2 regions of the Noviherbaspirillum sedimenti genome follow, and region 2 is predicted to be linked to the other one. Evidence: predicted binding sites of a transcription regulator. Region 2 holds the regulator's gene; the other holds the start of a gene.
What was found. The regulator LexA, encoded in region 2, represses DNA repair genes until DNA is damaged. The targets are predictions, from matches to a motif close to ACTGTATNNNNATACAGT.

Region 1 (3,411 bases), 1.7 Mb from region 2:
GCCCTCGACCAGGAACAGTTCGTTGCGGGTGATGTCGCTGGATTCGCAATCGGTCAGCTTGCCCGGCAGAACGGCGACGCCGGAAGATTTTTTCTTTTCCACCTTTTGCGCCGAGCGCAAGCGGGACTGCGCCTGCTTGATCACCAGATCGGCCAGCTTCTTGCCGTAATCGACGTGTTCGTTCAGCCACAATTCCAGCGCCGGCTTGGAATAGCCCGACACCAGCCGGACCGCATCGCGCGAATTCAGGCGTTCCTTGATCTGGCCCTGGAATTGCGGGTCCAGCACCTTGGCCGACAGCACGAAGGAGACCCGGGCAAATACGTCTTCCGGCAAGAGCTTGACGCCCTTGGGCAGCATCGAGTGCATCTCGACAAAGCTTTTCACCGCGCCGAACAGGCCATCGCGCAAGCCCGATTCGTGCGTGCCGCCGGCGGAAGTCGGAATCAGGTTGACATAGGATTCGCGCACTACATTGCCGTCCTCGGTCCAGGCCACCACCCAGGCCGCGCCTTCGCCTTCGGCGAAGCCTTCAGCATCGGCATTCGCATATTGTTCGCCCTCGAACAACGGGATCACCGGATCGGCGCCGGAGGCTTGCGCCAGCGATTCGACCAGGTAGCCGCGCAAACCCTGGTCGTATTGCCAGCTTTGCGTGTCGCCATTTTTCGCATTGACCAGGGTGACTTTTACGCCGGGCAGCAGCACTGCTTTCGAGCGCAGCAGACGTTGCAATTCGCCCGGCGGGATCGCTGCCGAATCGAAGTATTTGGCATTGGGCCAGGCCGTCACTTTCGTGCCGGAGCGCTTTTCATCCTTGGCCAGGCTGCGCGATTTCAGTTTTTCGATCACGTCGCCGTCGGCAAAGGCCATGTCATGCGCGCGGCCTTCGCGCCAGACCGTGATTGCCAGACGGGTTGATAACGCATTGGTGACCGATACGCCGACGCCGTGCAAGCCGCCGGAAAACGAATAGGCGCCGCCCGAGCCCTTGTCGAACTTGCCGCCGGCATGCAGGCGGGTAAACACGATTTCCACGGTCGGCACCTTTTCTTCCGGGTGCAGGCCGACCGGGATGCCGCGGCCGTCATCTTCGACGCTGACGCTGCCGTCGGTGTTGAGGGTGACCAGGATATTCTGGGCGAAGCCGCCGAGCGCCTCGTCGGAGGCGTTGTCGATCACTTCCTGGATGATGTGCAGGGGGTTTTCCGTGCGGGTGTACATGCCCGGCCGCTGCTTGACGGGTTCGAGTCCTTTCAGGACCCGGATCGATGATTCGCTGTAATCGGAAGAGGATTTTTTGGTGGCCATGCAGGATGATGAGTGAATACAAAAACTGTTTATTTATACAGTAGAAATTTTACAGCCATCAGATTACTCTTTTCCAGCAATTTCTGCATGAGCAATTTTTGTTGCGATAAAGGTAATGTGTGGCTCGCCTGCAGCCGCCTATTTGCTCAACATGCGCATGCCACGCTCCAGCCCGTCCAGCGTCAACGGGAACATTTTTCCCTGCATGATCTGGTGAATGATGGCAATCGACTGGCGATATTGCCACAAGCCTTCCGGTTCCGGGTTCAGCCAGATGAATTTCGGAAAAGCCTGGGTAAAGCGCTGCAGCCAGTTGGCGCCGGCTTCGTCGTTGTTGTATTCCACCGAGCCGCCCGGTTGCAGGACTTCATACGGACTCATGGTGGCGTCGCCGACGAAGATCAGCTTGGTATCCGGCGTATATTTGCGCAGCACATCCCAGGTCGGGAATTTTTCGGCATGGCGGCGGCGGTTGTTCTTCCAGAGGTAATCGTAGACGCAGTTGTGGAAATAAAAGAACTCCATGTTCTTGAATTCCGCACTGGCGGCGGAAAACAATTCCTCGGTGCGGGCGATATGGTCGTCCATGCTGCCGCCGACATCGAGCAGCATCAGGACTTTGACATTGTTCTTGCGTTCCGGCTGCATTCTGATATCCAGATAGCCGGCATTGTTGGCGGTGGCGCGGATGGTGTCGTCCAGCGCCAGTTCTTCCTGCGCGCCTTCGCGGGCGAACTTGCGCAGGCGGCGCAGCGCCACCTTGATGTTGCGCGTGCCAAGTTCGCGCTCGCTATCGTAATCGCGGTAGGCACGCGCTTCCCACACCTTGACTGCGCTGCGGTTGCGCGATTCGCCGCCGATCCGTATGCCTTCAGGATTGTGGCCGCCATGGCCGAAAGGGGAGGTGCCGCCGGTGCCGATCCACTTGCTGCCGCCTTCGTGGCGTTCCTTCTGTTCCTCCAGCAGCTCGCGCAGGCGATCCATCAGCTTGTCGTAGCCGAATTTTTCCAGTTGCGCAATCTGCTCGGGCGTCAGTTCCCGTTGCATGCGCTGGATCAGCCAATCCAGCGGGATCTGGCTGTTTTCTCCGAAAGTTGCGGCGATGCCCTTGAAATACAGACCGAAAGCCTGGTCGAACTTGTCATAGTGCGCTTCATCCTTGACCAGGGTGGTGCGCGCCAGATAATAAAAATCATCCAGCGAGGGGCCGATCACGCCCTTGTGCAGGGCTTCCAGCAAGAGCAGAAATTCCTTGATCGAGACCGGAATTTTCGCGTCTTTCAGCGTGAAGAAGAAATCGATCAGCACGGCAATCCCCTGGCGCCCGGCATGGCTGCGCTGCTCAGCGGTTGTTGCGCGCCATGAACAGCAGGCGCTCGAACAGGTGCACGTCCTGCTCGTTCTTGAGCAGGGCGCCGTGCAGCGGCGGCACCACTAGCTTGGCATCCTGGCTGCGCAGGGCTTCAGCCGGAATGTCCTCGGCCAGCAAGAGCTTGAGCCAGTCGAGGAATTCCGATGTCGACGGCTTTTTCTTCAGACCCGGCACTTCGCGCACTTCATAAAAGGTTTGCAGGGCCTGCGCCAGCAAATCCTTTTTCAGGTGCGGGAAATGCACCTTGACGATGTCCTGCATCGTATCCTTGTCGGGGAACTTGATGTAGTGGAAGAAGCAGCGGCGCAGGAAGGCGTCCGGCAATTCCTTTTCATTGTTCGAGGTGATGATCACCAGCGGCCGGTGGCGGGCCGTGACCATCTCGCGCGTCTCATACACATAGAATTCCATGCGGTCCAGTTCGCGCAGCAAGTCGTTGGGGAATTCGATATCCGCCTTGTCGATCTCGTCGATCAGCAGCACCACCGGCTGCGGCGCGGTGAAGGCTTGCCACAGCACGCCCTTGACGATGTAGTTGTGGATATCCCTGACCCGCTCGTCGCCCAGTTGCGAATCGCGCAGGCGCGACACCGCGTCGTATTCATACAGGCCCTGCTGCGCCTTGGTGGTCGACTTGACGTGCCATTGCAACAGCGGCATGTCGAGCGCCGCCGCCACTTCCTCGGCCAGCATGGTCTTGCCGGTGCCGGGTTCGCCCTTGATCAGCA
Region 2 (3,411 bases):
CGGCACGGTCGACTTCGGTAACGAAATCGTTTTGCTGTTTTTCGGTGACTTTGATGCGATCGATGTCGAAAGAGGCGCGGCTGATGACTGCGGCGCCGCGGCGGGCGGCCTTGATCGCCGTATTGAGCATGGGATGCATACAGGTTCCGTTAGAATGGCGGTTCCCTTGCAAACCGCAATGAGGGAACCTTGTAAATTGAAAGAATGAGCGATGCGGCAAATGGACGATGCGTTGTCTGTCCCTTGCCGCGTAATGGCGCTATTTTAAATGAACCTGCCCCAAACCGACACCACCCTCTTCAAACGCCTGCGTTTTATCCTTGTTGAAACTAGTCGAGCTGGCAACATCGGCGCAGCGGCGCGCGCCATGAAAACCATGGGTTTTTCCGAACTGGTGCTGGTCAATCCGCGTTGCCCGGAACCTGCGCGCGACGAGGAAGCAGTGGCGTTCGCCAGCGGCGCCCAGGATGTGCTGGAAGGCGCCCGCATCGTCGGCTCGATCGACGAGGCGCTTTCCGGTTGCAATTTCGCTGCGGCGGTGAGTGCGCGTCTGCGCGAATATTCGCCGCCGGTGGTGACGCCGCGCACGCTTGCCGAGCAACTGGCGGGCGACGCCGGTTTGCAGGCGGCACTCATGTTCGGCAACGAGCGCTTCGGTTTGCCCAATGAGGCGGTAGAAAAATGTAATGTCCTGATCAATATTCCTGCCAATCCGGATTACAGCTCGCTGAACCTGGCGCAGGCGGTGCAGGTGCTGGCCTATGAAGGCCGCATGGCCGCAACCGCGGGCAAGCTGGGTGACAGCGGCATTGGCTTCAAGGGCGAGGCCGCCAGCGTCGAGCAGGTCGAAGGCATGTATGCGCATCTGGAACAGGCACTGGTGGCGATCGATTTCCTCAATCCGGACAGTCCGAAAAAGCTCATGCCGCGCATCAAGCGGCTGTTTTCACGTACCGCGCTGGAGACGGAGGAAGTCAATATTCTGCGTGGCATGGCGCGCCAGATGCTGGCAATGGCAAAATCCGACAGGAAAGAGAAATAACCTGGAATAAAAATATGCCGTTCCGGTTTGGACGCCCGAAGCGCCCGCAAACACCCCGCGTTAAGTGAGAGGGGAAGCGCGAAATGCTTGCATCACCGGAACGGCACTGAAAACGATCCTCGATCAATACACCTTGGACAGTTGAATTTAATCAATAGTTCCTGGCTGGCCGGGATATCAATTCCAGCTGCGCAGCAAGCCGACCGCCAGGCCTTCCAGGGCAAAATCCTCCTGGTCCGGATTGACCCGGATCGGTTTGAAATCCGGGTTTTCCGGCAATAGTTCGATCACGGACCCCGACTTCTGGTAGCGCTTGACCGTCACATCGTCGCCCAGGCGGGCCACGATGATCTGGCCATTGCGGGCAGTATCGGTTTTTTTCACGGCCAGCAGATCACCATCGAGAATGCCGGCATCGCGCATTGACATGCCGCGCACCTTCAGCAGGAAATCCGGCTTGGCGGAAAACAGTGCGGGATCGACGTTATAGGTGCTTTCGATGTGTTCCTGTGCCAGGATCGGCGAGCCCGCTGCCACGCGTCCCACCAGTGGCAGGGCGAGTTGCATCAGCGCCGGGTGCGGCAGCGCCATTTGCGTATTGCGCCCGCGGCCCGGCGCGCCCGTCGTGCTTTCAATCAGGCGAATGCCGCGTGAGGTGCCGGGCGAGAGTTCGATGGCGCCCTTGCGCGCCAGCGCCTGCAGGTGTTCTTCGGCGGCGTTGGCCGAACGAAAACCCAGTTCGGCGGCGATTTCAGCGCGGGTTGGCGGAAAGCCCGTATTTTCAATGGCTTCGCGGATCAGATTGAGGATTTGTTCCTGGCGGGCGGTAAGTTTCAGCATGGGCGATCCGTGAGTAAGAGGCAGCGTTACGCTGTCTGGATAAACAGTCTGTAATTTTATACAGTATTGATGTGATTGCAAGCGCTATTTCCCGAAGATTCTGCCGTGAAATAGCGGTAAGCGTTTGAAAGCCTTGAGTTTTATTGAAATACAAGGCAAAATCTTGGGTTTTCCTCTTCCCACACTCGTCTTGACGCCGGGGTGGGCAATTTCTTAATCTGTCCAAAAGGAGATTACATGCGTCATTATGAAATCGTATTTATCGTGCATCCGGATCAAAGCGAGCAAGTGCCCGCAATGATCGAGCGCTACAAAGCCATCGTCACCACCCGCGGCGGCCAGATCCACCGCGTGGAAGACTGGGGCCGCCGTCAGATGGCTTACCAGATCGACAAACTGGCCAAGGCGCACTACGTCTGCCTGAACATCGAGTGCGACGCCGAGACCCTGGCTGAAATCGAAACCGGCTTCAAATTCAACGATGCTGTGCTGCGTCACCTGACCGTTCGTCTGAAGAAGGCTGAAACCACGCCGTCGCCGATGATGAAGGCTGTGCAGAAGGAAGACGCCGCCAAGAGCCATCGCAGCGAAGCGCCTGCCGCATAATTGACGAAACAAGGGGCGTGAACCGGTTCGAACTGCAGGCCTGCATTGCCGAGCGCGACGTCTTGCGCTACACACCGGCAGGCATCCCGATTGTGAATGGCAGATTGCTGCACACATCGAAGCAGGTGGAAGCAGGAGTGGAAAGGCTGGTCGAATTCGAAATTGCCGCGCTTGCCGCGGGCGAGATTTCGGGGCGATTCAGCCAGGCGGAATTGGGTACAAGTTACCAGTTCAACGGCTTCCTGGCTCGCAAGAACCGCAACAGTAAAAGCCTCGTGTTTCATATTATTGAAATTATTGCGGGAAAGAATCCTTGAGATTGGGGACAGAGTTAAACGAAGTGGTACTCTGTCCTCAACTGATTAAGGTGAAAGCGGTACTCTTTCCCAACATGACAAATACAGATTTAGGAGCCAAAAATGGCATTCGGTAAAAAATTCGACAAGAACAAGCTCAAGGAAAAACGCAAGCAGCAAAACCCGCTGTTCAAGCGCAAGAAATTCTGCCGCTTCACCGCAGCACACGTTGAACAGGTGGATTACAAGGACGTCGACACCCTGAAGGACTTCGTCCAGGAAAACGGCAAGATCATGCCGGCACGCCTGACCGGCACCAAGGCACACTACCAGCGCCAGGTGGATACCGCCATCAAGCGCGCGCGCTACCTCGCCTTGCTGCCGTACACCGATCTGCACAACGCGTAATCGACGACCGAGAACTAGGAGAAAAACATGCAAGTCATTCTGTTGGAAAAAGTCGTCAATCTCGGCAACCTCGGTGAAGTCGTCAAGGTCAAGGATGGTTACGCCCGTAACTTCCTGATCCCGCAACGCAAGGCCCGTCGCGCCACCCAGACCGCGATCGCCGAATTCGAAGCCAAGCGCGCCGAACTGGAAAAAGTCGCCGCCGAAAAACTGGCAGCA

Region 1: the regulator LexA is predicted to act here: its motif matches at 1,336-1,353, upstream of D3878_RS08765 (DNA topoisomerase IV subunit B).

The regions. Positions count from the first base shown of each region.
Region 1 covers NZ_QYUQ01000002.1:1,861,973-1,865,383, reverse strand. Annotated here, with positions in the region: gene D3878_RS08765 (DNA topoisomerase IV subunit B) at 1-1,311, opposite strand, end outside; gene D3878_RS08760 (vWA domain-containing protein) at 1,450-2,619, opposite strand; gene D3878_RS08755 (AAA family ATPase) at 2,654-3,411, opposite strand, start outside.
Region 2 covers NZ_QYUQ01000002.1:116,864-120,274, forward strand. Annotated here, with positions in the region: gene D3878_RS00605 (inositol monophosphatase family protein) at 1-139, opposite strand, end outside; gene D3878_RS00610 (RNA methyltransferase) at 269-1,042, shown strand; gene lexA (transcriptional repressor LexA) at 1,220-1,882, opposite strand; gene rpsF (30S ribosomal protein S6) at 2,120-2,488, shown strand; gene priB (primosomal replication protein N) at 2,506-2,805, shown strand; gene rpsR (30S ribosomal protein S18) at 2,908-3,192, shown strand; gene rplI (50S ribosomal protein L9) at 3,220-3,411, shown strand, end outside.